Regions from separate parts of the Rhizobium sp. PP-CC-3G-465 genome, predicted to be linked through region 3. Evidence: predicted binding sites of a transcription regulator. Region 3 holds the regulator's gene; each other region holds the start of a gene.

Region 1 (4,372 bases), 250 kb from region 3:
AGCGCTACGGCTCCTTCATCGGCTGCACGGATGTCTCCTTCGACGTCTGGCCGGGCGAGGTTGTCGCCATCGTCGGCGAGTCCGGCTCCGGCAAGACGACGCTGCTCAACTGCATCTCCGGCCGGCTGGAGCGCTCGGCCGGCGAGATCCGCTACAGGATGCGCGACGGGCGTTTTCCCGATCTCGGCCATCTTTCCGAGGCGGAACGCCGCTTCCTGATGCGCACCGACTGGGGCTTCGTGCACCAGAACCCGGCCGACGGACTGCGCATGCGCGTTTCCGCCGGCGCCAATGTCGGCGAGCGGCTGATGGCTGTCGGCGAGCGCCACTATGGCGACATCCGCCGCACGGCCGGCGACTGGCTGTCGCGCGTGGAGATCGCCGCCGAGCGGATCGACGACCAGCCGATCACCTTTTCCGGCGGCATGCGCCAGCGCCTGCAGATCGCCCGCAACCTCGTCACCCATCCCAGGCTGATCTTCATGGACGAGCCGACGGGTGGCCTCGACGTTTCCGTGCAGGCCCGCGTGCTCGATCTGCTGCGGGGCCTCGTCACCGACCTGTCGCTGGCCGTCGTCATCGTCACCCATGATCTGGCCGTCGCGCGGCTCCTGTCGCAGCGCATGATCGTCATGAAGGGCGGGCATATCGTCGAGGCCGGGCTGACGGATCGGGTGCTGGACGATCCGCGCCACGCCTATACCCAGCTTCTCGTCGCCTCCATTCCCGAATCCTGAGCCCCAAAATCCTGAGCCGGAGTCCGCCGATGACCCTCTCTTCCATCCCGCCGACCCACAAAGCCATGTCGGAAGGCGCGCTGCTCAGCGTGCGCGATGTCGCCAAATCCTTCGTCATGCACCTGCGCGATGGCGTCGTGCTGCCTGTGGTCGCCAATGTCCGCTTCGATCTCTTCCCCGGCGAATGCGTCGTTCTCGGCGGCCCCTCGGGCGTCGGCAAGTCGTCCATCCTGCGGATGGTCTATGGCAACTACGCCATCGATGAGGGCTCCGTTCTGGTGCGGGCCCCTGAAAGCGGCGAGGTTCGCGATCTCGGTGCAGGCGATCCGCGGCTTGTTCTGGCCATTCGGCATAACGGCATCGGCTATGTCAGCCAGTTCCTGCGCGCCGTGCCGCGCGTCTCCGCGGTCGAGATCGTCGCCGAACCCCTCGTTTCCCGCGGCATCGACCGCACGGAGGCGACCGCGCGTGCCCGCGACATGCTCTCCCGGCTTAACCTGCCGGAAACTCTGCACGGGCTTCCCCCCGCCACCTTCTCGGGCGGCGAGAAGCAGCGCGTCAACATCGCCCGCGGCTTCATCACCGATCATCCCGTCCTCCTCCTCGATGAGCCGACCGCCTCGCTCGATGCGGAGAACCGGGACGTGGTAACCGCGATGATCGGCGAGAAGCTTGCACGCGGCACCGCCATTCTCGGCATCTTCCACGACCAGCCGGTGCGCGAAGCCGTGGCGACCCGCACCATCGACGTTTCCGCGTTTTCCGCCCGAAAGGCTGCGTGATGGCCAAGATTTCCGAATTTAATCCCACCATCCACGAGACGGCGAAGGTGACCGACTGCCGGCTTGGCCGCTATGTCGAGATCGCCGAGAGATCGCGCCTCGGCGAGGTCGAGCTCGACGACTACTCCTATGTCATGGAAGATTGCGCCCTCTGGTGCGCGACCGTCGGCAAGTTCGTCAACATCGCATCGATGGTGCGCCTCAACGCCACCAACCACCCGATGGACCGCGCCAGCCTGCACCATTTTACCTACAGGGCCGGCGACTATTTCGACGGGGCCGGGGATGAGGCGGACTTCTTTGCCGCGCGGCGGGCCCGCCGCGTCACCATCGGTCACGATGTCTGGATCGGTCATGGCGCGACGGTTCTGCCGGGCGTGACGGTGGGCAATGGCGCCGTCGTCGGCGCGGGCGCCGTGGTGTCGCACGATGTCGCGCCCTACACGATCGTCGGCGGCGTGCCGGCCCGGCTGATCCGCGAGCGCTTCTCGAGCACAACCGCCAAGGTCATGGAGCGGCTCGCCTGGTGGGACTGGCCGCATGACAGACTGTTCGCGGCGCTCGAGGATTTCCGTACGCTCACGGGCGAGGCGTTCGTCGAGCGCTACGGCGCCTAATGTCAGCGGTTGACGCAAAAGTTTCATGCAACCGTCACGCAACCATCATCGCTTGCCGCTCACAGTCCTTGGACGTGCAGCCGGCATGAGGTCGGCTTTCGCGCCGCTGTCCGGGATACCATCATGACCGAGATTACCCCCATCGCGCTGTCCGTGACCAACCTTTCCAAACGCTATGGCGAGACGCGGGCGCTGAACGGTGTCAGTCTGATGCTGGAGCAGGGCGAGATGGTGGCGCTGATCGGCGCGTCCGGTTCCGGCAAGAGCACGCTCATCCGCCACATCGCCGGCCTCGAAATCGGCGATGGCGATAGCGGGCGCGTGGAGATCCTCGGCGCGGTGTCGCAGGCCGGCGGACGGATGAACCGGGAAGCGGCGCGTGGCCGCGTCGCCGTGATCTTCCAGCAGTTCAATCTCGTCGGGCGGCTTTCCGTGCTGACCAATGTGCTGATCGGCCATCTCGGCCGCATACCGCGTTGGCGGGGCACGCTCGGCCTGTTCAACCGACACGAGAAGGACAAGGCGCAGGCGGCGCTCGCCCGTGTCGGCATTCCGCAAGTGGCCGCACAGCGCGCCTCGACGCTTTCGGGCGGCCAGCAGCAGCGGGCAGCCATCGCCCGCACGCTCGTGCAGGAAGCGCGCATTCTGATTGCCGACGAGCCGATCTCGGCGCTCGATCCGTCGGCCGCCCGCCGGGTGATGGACGTGCTGGCCGCCATCTCCCGCGAGGACGGCATCACCGTCCTCGTATCGCTCCATCAGGTCGAATATGCGCGGCGCTATTGCCGCCGCACGATCGCCATGCGCGACGGCGCCATCGTCTATGACGGCCCGTCCACCGCCCTTTCCAACGATTTCCTGGCCGAACTCTACGGAGCGGCATCGGAAGAACTCGTCCTGCCGGATGCTGCCCCGAGCGGCCCGGCCGACCCCATGGCGCCATCCGGCGTCGAGCTTCAAAAACGTCAGACGGCGCTCGCCACCGTCTGATCGCACGATAACTGCCAACCGGAGACCACCATGAACGCGATCTTCAAGAGCATTGCGGCGCTTTCGCTCGCCGCCTCCCTCAGCCAGCAGGCGCTGGCCGCCGAGACCATCAACTTCGGCATCATCTCGACCGAATCCCAGCAGAACCTGAAGACGGCCTGGGAGCCGCTTCTGGCCGACCTCAAGACCAAAACCGGTCTTGATGTGAAGCCCTTCTTCGCCTCCGATTACGCCGGCATCATCGAAGGCATGCGCTTCAACAAGGTGCAGGTTGCCTGGTACGGCAACAAGTCGGCCATGGAAGCCGTCGACCGCGCCGATGGCGAAGTCTTCGTGCAGAGCGTCGCCAAGAACGGCGATCCGGGCTACTGGTCGGTCGTCATCGTTCCCAAGGACAGCCCGATCCAAACGATCGACGAACTGCTGACCTGCGATAAGTCCAAGAGCTTCGGCCTCGGCGATCCGAACTCCACCTCCGGCTACCTCGTGCCCATGACCTTCGTGTTCGGCGCCCGTGGCATCGATCCGAAGGATTGCTTCAAGACGGTGACCAACGCCAACCACGAGACCAATGCCATGGCGGTTGCCATGAAACAGGTCGATGCGGCGGCCAACAACACCGAGAACATGGCGCTGATCCAGCAGAACAAGCCGGATGCCTTTGCCAACATCCGCGAAATCTGGCGCTCGCCGCTGATCCCGTCCGACCCGATCGTCTGGCGCAAGGACCTGCCGGAAGAGGCCAAGACCAAGCTGCGCGACTTCTTCCTCGCCTACGGCACCGCCAACTCCACGGGCGACGTCGCACATGAGAAGGAGGTTCTCGCCGGCCTGAAATGGGCGCCGTTCAAGGCCTCGACCGACAAGCAGCTCCTGCCGATCCGTGTGATGGAACTGTCGAAGTCGATCGCCAAGATCGAAGCCGACGCCTCGCTGTCGGCTGACGCCAAGGCCGAAAAGGTCAAGCCGCTGACCGAGCAGAAGGCGAAGTTCGAAGCCGAACTCGGCACGGCTTCCAACGGTTGATGCAAAGAGCCGGAGCGGGCGGCATCGCCCGTTCCGGTTTCCTTATCGCTTCTCATTGCCCAATCTTACCGCCTGATCCATCAAGGACGACGCCCATGACCGACGTCATCGCCTCCACAGGCGCAACACATGCCCGCCCGATGACCAGCCCCGCGGTCGTAAAGCCTGCGCGGACCGGCATGCGCGGCTGGCTCGTCACGCTCGTCTTGGTGGGTGCGCT
Region 2 (4,372 bases), on a different contig from region 3:
ATCTCGGCGAAGCCACGATGCGCAGCCGCCATCGCGTCCTGTTGCAGGACGCCGTGATCGCTCTGTTGCGTGACCCGCAAGCTGTCGAGAATGCGCGCGACGGTGGCTAATCAAGGCTTCGCATCCGCGACGGCATCACAGGGATTTGGTCATGCCGGGTGCTTTCATCGGGCATGATACCCGGTGTAGACAACGATCATGATGCTTCGCTCCATGTCCGCCCTGAACTACCGTTCGCTGCGCTCGATCCGTATGGATCTGGGCGGTGTCAACGTGTTCATCGGCGAGAACGGCGTCGGCAAGTCTAACCTCTATCGTGCCCTGCAACTCGTGCAGGCCGCCGTGAGGGGCTCGCTCGCCTACGAGATCGCGGCGGAAGGAGGCATGGCGTCCGCGCTATGGTCGGGTCCGAGACGCATCGAGAAGAATTTCCGCATCAAGCTCGATGTCGAAGTGCTGGACGAGGAGCGGGCGGTGACGTTCCGCTATCGCGTGGAGGCCGGGTTGCGACCGCCGAAGGCCGCCGCCGGCTTCGCCTTCGAGCCGCAAATCAAGGAAGAGGTGCTTTCGGTCGAAACGGGCGCGTGGCCGGTCACGATGATGAAACGGGTCGGGCCGGGCGTGATGGTGCGCGGCGAGCGTGGGCGGATGGAAGAGTATCCGCAGCCGGCGATGACGTCGGAGACGGCGATCGCCATGCTCGGCGATGCCGGACATTATCCGGAAGTCGGTACATTTCGCCGTCTGGTCGATGGCTGGCGGTTCTTCCATGGCTTTCGCACCGACCGGGATGCGGCGCTGCGCCAGCCCTGCCTTGCCGTCACGGCACCACTTCTGGACGAGGACGGCGGCAACATGGCGGCGGTCTTTGCAACGCTCGTCCATACCCGTGGCGATACCGTCGAACTCGACCGGGCGATCGCGGCGGCCCTCGGCGGCGCGCGGCTCCACGTGCCGGAACCCGGGGAGTTTGCGGAATTCGGCCTGATCTTTCCCGACTTTCCGCAGCGCGTCTTCCAGCCACGCGAACTCTCCGACGGGCAGATCCGCTTCCTTGCCCTCGCGGCCGCGCTGATGTCCTATCGCCAGCCGCCGCTGATCGCGCTCAACGAGCCCGAGGCGAGCCTGCATCCCGACATGCTGCCGCCGCTCGCCGATCTGATCGCGACGGCCGCGGCCACCAGTCAGATCTGGATCGTCACCCATTCGGAAGCGCTTGCCTCTGCCGTTTTCGAGCGCTGCGGAACCCGGCCGAAGCGTGTCATCCGCAAGGACGGCGCGACCTGGATCGAGGGCATGCGACTCACCGGCGTCATTGATGAGGACGACGAGGACGAGACGTAGCCGCCTGCGCTGCTGAGAAACCCACACTGAGCGGCGAACTGTCATCTTTCTGCAACCAGCGTAACGACCATCATCCAACCGTCACACAGGACGGTTAAGCCTGCCGCATACAGTCTCCTCTCTACCCGAACGAGGTTCTCATGCGGACTCTTCTCGCTGCGCTTGTCGCGACCACCATCCTTGCCGGCGCGGCCCAGGCCACGACCGTCTACCCGCTCTCCCGCGCAACGATCCTTGCGGGATCGCCGTTCGACTTCAAGATCGAGCTGCCCGGCGTGGTGAACGCCGAGGACGTGAAGGTCACCGTCAACGGCGAGGATTATGCCGCGGCGCTCGGCTCTGCTGCCGAATTCGTGGCCGAGGAAAAGGGCAAGGAGGACAAGGTTCTCGGTTCCGCCCTGATCCTGCGCGGCGCGCGAATCCTGAAGGCCGGCAGCTACAAGGTCGACGTGACCGCAGGCGGCGAGACGAAATCGGTGACGTGGGAGGTCTACGAGACCACCGCGCAGCCGAAGGCGAAGAACGTGATCTTCCTGCTTGGCGACGGCCTCTCCGTCGCGCACCGCACCGGCGCCCGCATCATGTCCAAGGGCATGACCGAAGGAAAGTCCAATGGCCGTCTCGCCATGGACGATCTCGACCACATGGCCTTCGTCGGGACCTCGGCCACGGACGCGATCGCGACCGACAGCGCCAACACCATGTCGGCCTACATGACCGGCCACAAGACGGCCGTCAACGCGCTCGGCGTCTATGCCGACCGCACCCCGGCAAGCCTTGACGACCCGAAGGTCGAGACCATTGCGGAGGCCCTGCGCCGGACCACGAAAAAGGCGATCGGCGTCGTGTCCACCGCCGAGATCGAGGATGCCACGCCGGCCGCCGTCGTCGCCCACACCCGCAAGCGCGCCGACAAGGCCGACATCGTCGGCATGTTCTATGCCGTGCAGCCGGAGGTCATCCTCGGCGGCGGTTCCGCCTACTTCCTGCCGCAGGCGACGCCCGGTTCCAAGCGCAAGGACGACAAGGATTATATCCAGCTGTTCAAGGACGCCGGCTACGCGTTGGCGACCGACAGGACCGAACTCGAAGCCTCATCCGGCACCAATGCCGCCAAGCTGCTGGGCCTCTTCCACACCGGCAACATGGACTCGATCCTCGACCGCAATTTCTTGAAGAAGGGCACCGTTTCGAAGTTCCCGAACCAGCCGGGCCTCGTCGATATGACCCATGCGGCGTTGACGCAGCTGTCCAAGAACGAGGACGGCTTCTTCCTGATGGTCGAGGGCGCCACGATCGACAAGATGTCCCACCCGATGGACTGGGACCGGGCGCTGTATGAGACGATCGAGTTCGACAAGGCCGTCGGCGTCGCGCGCGACTTTGCCGCCAAGAACCCGGATACGTTGATCGTCGTTACCGGCGACCACACCCACGGCATTTCCGTCATCGGCACCATCGATGACGAGAAGCCGGGCACGGAGATGCGCCAGAAGGTCGGCATCTACGCCGATGCCGGCTTCCCGAACTATGAGGACAAGGACGGCGACGGCTATCCCGACAAGGTCGATCCGACACGCCGCCTCGCCGTGTTCTCCAGCAACTTCCCGGATTACTACGAGACCTTCCGCCCGAAGCTCGATGGCCCGTTCGAGCCGACCGTGCAGAACGAGAACAAGGAATACGTCGCGAACCCGGCCTATAAGGACGTGCCCGGCGCCGTTCTGCGCGAAGGCAACCTGCCGAAGAGCTCCGAAAGCGCCGTCCATGCCGTCGATGACGTCGTGCTTCAGGCAAGCGGGCCCGGTTCGGAAGGCTTCAAGGGCTATATGGAAGAAAGCGACATCTACCGCGTTCTCGCCGACAGTCTCGCCCTCGGCTCGCCGGACAAGATTTCCGCGAAATAAGGGTGACCAGCCCGCCGGGCTATCGCCCGGCGGCGCTCAAGGAAACGACATGACGAAATCTGAGGCCTTGCGCCGTCGCACGCTCCTTGGCTTGCTCGCATCCCTGCCAGCGGCGGTCTTTCCGCCGTTGGCTTTCGCTGCGGACACCGAGATCGGCTTTGACGATCTCTACGGCAGCGTCGGCGTGCTGGGCCTCACCTTCTCCGATACCGTGAAAGCGCTGAACGGCAAGGGCGTGACGATGAGCGGCTTCATGGCGCCGCCCCTGAAGGCCGAGGCGGCATTCTTCGTGCTGACCGAGATTCCCATGTCGATCTGCCCTTTCTGCTCGTCGGATTCCGATTGGCCCGACAATATCGTCGTCGTCTACCTCGACGAGGCGCAGACCTTCGTCCAGCCGGGAACGCGCATTTCCGTGTCGGGGACACTGGAGGTGGGCACGTGGACGGATAGCGAGACCGGCTTCGTCAGTCGCCTGCGTCTCCGCAATGCGCGTTACTGGTCGGTCTGAGCAGATGATGTCGCTGACCCTTAAAGACATCGCCGTCTCCTATGCCGGGCTCGCCGCGCCCGTGCTCTCGGTTCCTGCCTTGCAGTTTGCAGCTGGGGAAAACGTGGCCGTGACAGGCGCCTCGGGCTCGGGCAAGAGCACCTTCGTCAATGTCGTCTCCGGCCTTGAGCATGTCCGCGTGGGTCGGATCGACTGGAGCGGAACCGATCTCGTTCGCCTTGCCGAGCATCGGCGCGACCGCTGGCGGGCCGAGCATGTCGGCCTCGTCATGCAGGATTTCCATCTTTTTCCCGGATTGTCGGCGCTCGACAACGTCCTGTTGCCTGCGCGGCTTGCCTCCGCGGCATCGTCCGCCGTCAAGCGTCGCGCACGCGACCTCCTTGCCGGCACGGGGCTCGAACGGCCCGGCCAGTCGGTCGAGACGATGTCGCGCGGCGAAATGCAGCGCGTTGCCATCGCCCGCGCGCTCGTGCGCGCACCGGGCATCGTCATCGCCGATGAACCGACGGCAAGTCTCGACGAGGAAAGCGGTCAGGTCATTGCCGACCTGCTGATCGGTCTGGCGGGTGCGGCCGGTGCCACACTCATCGTCGTGTCGCACGATCCTGCC
Region 3 (4,372 bases):
TCCGTCGCAAGGCAGGCGCCGAGCGGAAAGCCGCCGCCGATGCCCTTGGCAGCCGCCAGAATATCCGGCGCAATGCCGGACCATTCATAGGCGAAGAGCTTGCCGGTCCGGCCGACGCCGCACTGGACTTCGTCGAAGATCAGCATCAGGCCGTATTCGTCGCAGAGGTCGCGCAGCGCCTGCAGGAAGGCCTTGGGTGCCGGGCGTATGCCGCCCTCGCCCTGGATCGGCTCGATCAGGATCGCAGCGGTTTCCTCGGTGATCGCATCCTTGACGGCATCGAGATCGCCGAAGGGGACCTGCACGAAGCCGGGCGCCTTGGGGCCGAAGCCTTCGAGATACTTCGCCTGTCCGCCAGCCGCGATCGTCGCGAGCGTGCGGCCGTGGAAGGCGCCTTCGAAGGTGATGACGTGGAAACGCTCCGTCCGGCCCTTGGCGAACTGGTAGCGGCGCGCGGTCTTGATGGCGCATTCTAGCGCTTCCGCACCGGAATTGGTGAAGAAGACCTTGTCGGCAAAGGTGTTGTCGGTCAGGCGCTTGGCAAGCTTTTCCTGGCCGGGAATTTCGTAGAGGTTCGACAGATGCCAGACCTTTTCGGCCTGATCCTTCAGCGCCGCCACCAGATGCGGATGGGCGTGGCCAAGCGAATTGACCGCGACGCCGGCGGCGAAATCGAGATAGCGCGAGCCATCTTCCGCCACCAGCCAGACACCCTCGCCGCGCTCGAAGCGCAGCGGCGCGCGCATGTAGGTCTCGTAAAGCGGGGTTGCCTCGGCCATCGTGCCAATCTCCTCGTCCTGTCCGCGCGGGCTGCGGGAAGGTTCGATCTGTTTTGCAGAGACCGGCAGTGCCGGCCCGAAATTAAAAATACCGCCCTTACGGCGGCGAGCGCACTATCGGTATTTCAGGTGCCGCTGTCAACAAAAGTCCCGGAATTACAGCCTTGTCGCGCGTTTTTCAGGCGCGATGCTTTCTGGAGAAAAGGCCTTGCAAATATATCACGCGGTGACAGCAAGTTGGGGAAAACCCAAAAATCGATTCGGGTCGATTCCCCGGACTCTTGTCAGGGAGTCACCCCGTCTCTAGGTTAGCAAATAATTGCTAGACGCATGCGGCGGACCTAGTCACCAAAAGAGTCAAGGCGTTGCAGCTTCGGAGCCATCCGGGGCGCGGTGAGGGATTCGTCCTTCAGGAACGGCCTGGAACGGAGACGACCATGAATTGGACTGACGAGCGGGTTGAGAGACTGAAGAAGCTCTGGGCCGAGGGGTTGAGCGCGAGCCAGATCGCGGCGCAGCTCGGCGGCGTCAGCCGTAATGCCGTCATCGGCAAGGTTCATCGCCTGTCGCTTCCCGGTCGTGCCAAGGCCGGCGGTGCCGCCCCGAGCGCAAACCGCCCGAAGCGTCCCGTCGTCGCCGCACGCCCGGCAGCCCCGGAAGCCGTCGTCGCCAACGCCGCTCCGCGCGCAGCACCGCTGCGCCCCATGGCGCGCCCGGTCAGCACGATGAACGTGATCGAGGATTCCGAAAGCGCCTTCGCACCGGAAACCGCACTGACGGTGACCGGCAGCGGGACAAGCGGCGCAACGGGCAGCAATGTCGTCGTGCCGATGTCGCGCAAGCTCGTGCTGACGCAGCTCACCGACCGCACCTGCAAGTGGCCGATCGGCGATCCGATGAAGGAGGAATTCCACTTCTGCGGCAACGACTCTCCGGATAGCTCACCCTACTGCACCTTCCACGCCAAGCTGGCCTACCAGCCCTCGGCCGAGCGTCGCCGCGCGCGATAAGCGCCTGGCAGACCACAAACGAAAAGGCCTTCTTCGTCCCGCGAAGAAGGCCTTTTGCGTTATGTATGATGGAGGATCTTGTCTGCACCGGGCCCAGGCAATCGACAGCCATGCAGCCTTCGAAGACGTTACGCTTCGGGATTGAAGCGTAACGTCTTCAGCTTTCCAGCGAGTAGCCTGCGCCCCGCACCGTGCGGATGACGTCCTGCATATTGGAGAAGTTGAGCGCCTTGCGCAGGCGGCCGACATGGACGTCGACGGTGCGCTCGTCCACATATATGTCATGTCCCCAGACGCCGTCGAGAAGCTGCGAGCGGGAGAAGACGCGACCGGGCGAGGCCATGAAGAATTCGAGCAGGCGAAACTCCGTCGGCCCGAGGCGGACTTCGCGGGTCTTGCGGTGAACGCGGTGCGTTTCGCGGTCCAGCTCGATATCGCCGCATTTCAGAAGCGAGGACAGGACTTCGGGACGCGCACGGCGCAGCATGGCTTTCACGCGCGCAATCAGCTCGGGCGTCGAGAACGGCTTGACGACATAATCGTCGGCGCCGGTGGCAAGTCCGCGGACCCGCTCGCTCTCCTCGCCCCGCGCCGTCAGCATGATGATCGGCAGGCGTTCCGTTTCGCTGCGCTGGCGCAGGCGCCGGCAAAGCTCGATGCCGGAAACGCCGGGCAGCATCCAGTCGAGGATCAGAAGATCGGGCAGCCGCTCCTGCAGCCGCACCTCCGCCTCGTCGCCCCGGTTGATGGTGTCGACATCGAAGCCTTCGGCCTCGAGATTGTAACGCAGGAGGACGCTCAGCGCTTCTTCATCTTCGACAACGGCAATTTTCGGCTGCATTTCTGGACTCCGTAGTGCCCTTGTCGCGTGACAAGGCTTTCGCCAGAACCCGAGGGTGGCGATCATCGTTGACAGTTTTCATGCGTGGCGCAGAGGCCACCGGATGGCTGCATACCTTCAGCCGAACGTCCGCCGGCCTCAAGACCGGAGGCGATGGCGCAGGAGCATTTCGGCTCCCGCGCCCCTCGCTCAGGTGGCGAGTGCGCCGACGGTGTTCGACGAGTCGTCTTTCGGACGTTCGCCCAGCGGCTGCGCACCGGTCGTCATGTAGTAGATCGTCTCGGCGATGTTGGTCGCATGGTCGCCGATGCGCTCGATGTTCTTGGCGCAGAACAGAAGATGTGTGCAGGGTGTGATGTTGCGCGGATCTTCCATCATGTAGGTCAGAAGCTCGCGGAACAGCGAGGTGTAGATCGCGTCGATCTCGCCGTCGCGCTCGCGGATGGCCTTCGCCTTCTCGGCCGAACGGGATGCGTAGACATCCAGCACTTCCTTCAGCTGCATGAGCGTCAGTTCGGCGAGATGCTCGATCCCGCGGGACAGCTGCCGCGGCAGGCTGGCGCTGGAGACGGCGATGACGCGCTTGGCCGTGTTCTTGCCAAGGTCGCCCACGCGCTCGAGATCGGCCGCGATGCGGATCGACCCCATGATTTCGCGCAGGTCGGCCGCCATCGGCTGGCGCTTGGCGATCGTCACGATCGCCTTCTCGCCGATCTGGCGCTCGGCGTCGTCGAGCACGACGTCGTCGGAGATGACCTTCTGGGCAAGGCCCAGATCGGCATTGACGAGGGCGCGAACGGATTCGGCCACCATCTGCTCGGCAAGGCCACCCATCTCGGAGATACGGCGGCTCAGGTACTTCAGGTCTTCGTCATAGACGGATGCGATATGGGTTGCCATGGATCCTGTCCTTGGAGTTCGGTCACGGGCGCAAAGCTGTCGGTCGGGCAACCGATCAGCCGAAGCGGCCCATGATGTAATCCTGGGTGCGCTGGTCATCCGGATTGGTGAACATCTTGTCGGTGTCGTTCTCCTCGACGAGATTGCCGAGGTGGAACATGGCGGTGCGCTGCGAGACGCGGGCTGCCTGCTGCATGGAGTGCGTGACGATCACGATCGTGTAGTTGGCGCGCAGCTCGTGGATCAGCTCCTCGACCTTTGCGGTGGCGATCGGGTCGAGCGCCGAACAGGGCTCGTCCATGAGGATGACCTCGGGGCTGACGGCAACGGCGCGCGCGATGCAGAGACGCTGCTGCTGGCCGCCGGAAAGGCCGGTGCCGGACTCGTGCAGACGGTCCTTGACCTCGTTCCACAGACCAGCCTTCTGCAGGCTCTGCTCGACGATGGCGTCGAGTTCGGCCTTGGTGCGGGCGAGACCGTGGATCTTCGGGCCATAGGTCACGTTTTCGTAGATGGACTTCGGAAACGGGTTCGGCTTCTGGAAAACCATGCCGACGCGCGCCCGCAGCTCGACGACGTCGATCGAGGGATCGTAGATATCACCGCCGTCGAGCGTGATCTTGCCCGTGACCTTGCAGTGGTCGATCGTGTCGTTCATGCGGTTGAGCGTCCGCAGGAAGGTCGACTTGCCGCAGCCCGAGGGGCCGATCAGCGCCGTGACCGTGTTTTCGCGGATGTTGAGGTTCACGTCGAACAGCGCACGCTTTTCGCCGTAGTAGACCGACACATCCTTGCCGATCATCTTGTGAGGGACAGCATTCATCTTCTGATCGACCGCCTTT

The links. The regulator PhoB, encoded in region 3, activates phosphate uptake and scavenging genes when phosphate is short. The targets are predictions, from matches to a motif close to TGTCATNNANCTGTCAT.
Region 1: phnC (phosphonate ABC transporter ATP-binding protein) is a predicted target of PhoB. The motif match lies at 2,158-2,174, and genes of this name have one in related genera.
Region 2: C8J33_RS16580 (alkaline phosphatase) is a predicted target of PhoB. The motif match lies at 1,413-1,429, and genes of this name have one in related genera.

The regions. Positions count from the first base shown of each region.
Region 1 covers NZ_SLYH01000001.1:2,385,705-2,390,076, forward strand. Annotated here, with positions in the region: gene phnK (phosphonate C-P lyase system protein PhnK) at 1-737, shown strand, start outside; gene phnL (phosphonate C-P lyase system protein PhnL) at 767-1,519, shown strand; gene C8J33_RS11315 (DapH/DapD/GlmU-related protein) at 1,519-2,136, shown strand; gene phnC (phosphonate ABC transporter ATP-binding protein) at 2,260-3,126, shown strand; gene phnD (phosphonate ABC transporter substrate-binding protein) at 3,157-4,152, shown strand; gene phnE (phosphonate ABC transporter, permease protein PhnE) at 4,248-4,372, shown strand, end outside.
Region 2 covers NZ_SLYH01000004.1:113,304-117,675, forward strand. Annotated here, with positions in the region: gene C8J33_RS16570 (TetR/AcrR family transcriptional regulator) at 1-110, shown strand, start outside; gene C8J33_RS16575 (AAA family ATPase) at 199-1,344, shown strand; gene C8J33_RS16580 (alkaline phosphatase) at 1,485-3,251, shown strand; gene C8J33_RS16585 (hypothetical protein) at 3,301-3,762, shown strand; gene C8J33_RS16590 (ABC transporter ATP-binding protein) at 3,767-4,372, shown strand, end outside.
Region 3 covers NZ_SLYH01000001.1:2,136,649-2,141,020, forward strand. Annotated here, with positions in the region: gene C8J33_RS10080 (aspartate aminotransferase family protein) at 1-779, opposite strand, end outside; gene C8J33_RS10085 (GcrA family cell cycle regulator) at 1,217-1,789, shown strand; gene phoB (phosphate regulon transcriptional regulator PhoB) at 1,947-2,630, opposite strand; gene phoU (phosphate signaling complex protein PhoU) at 2,820-3,530, opposite strand; gene pstB (phosphate ABC transporter ATP-binding protein PstB) at 3,586-4,372, opposite strand, start outside.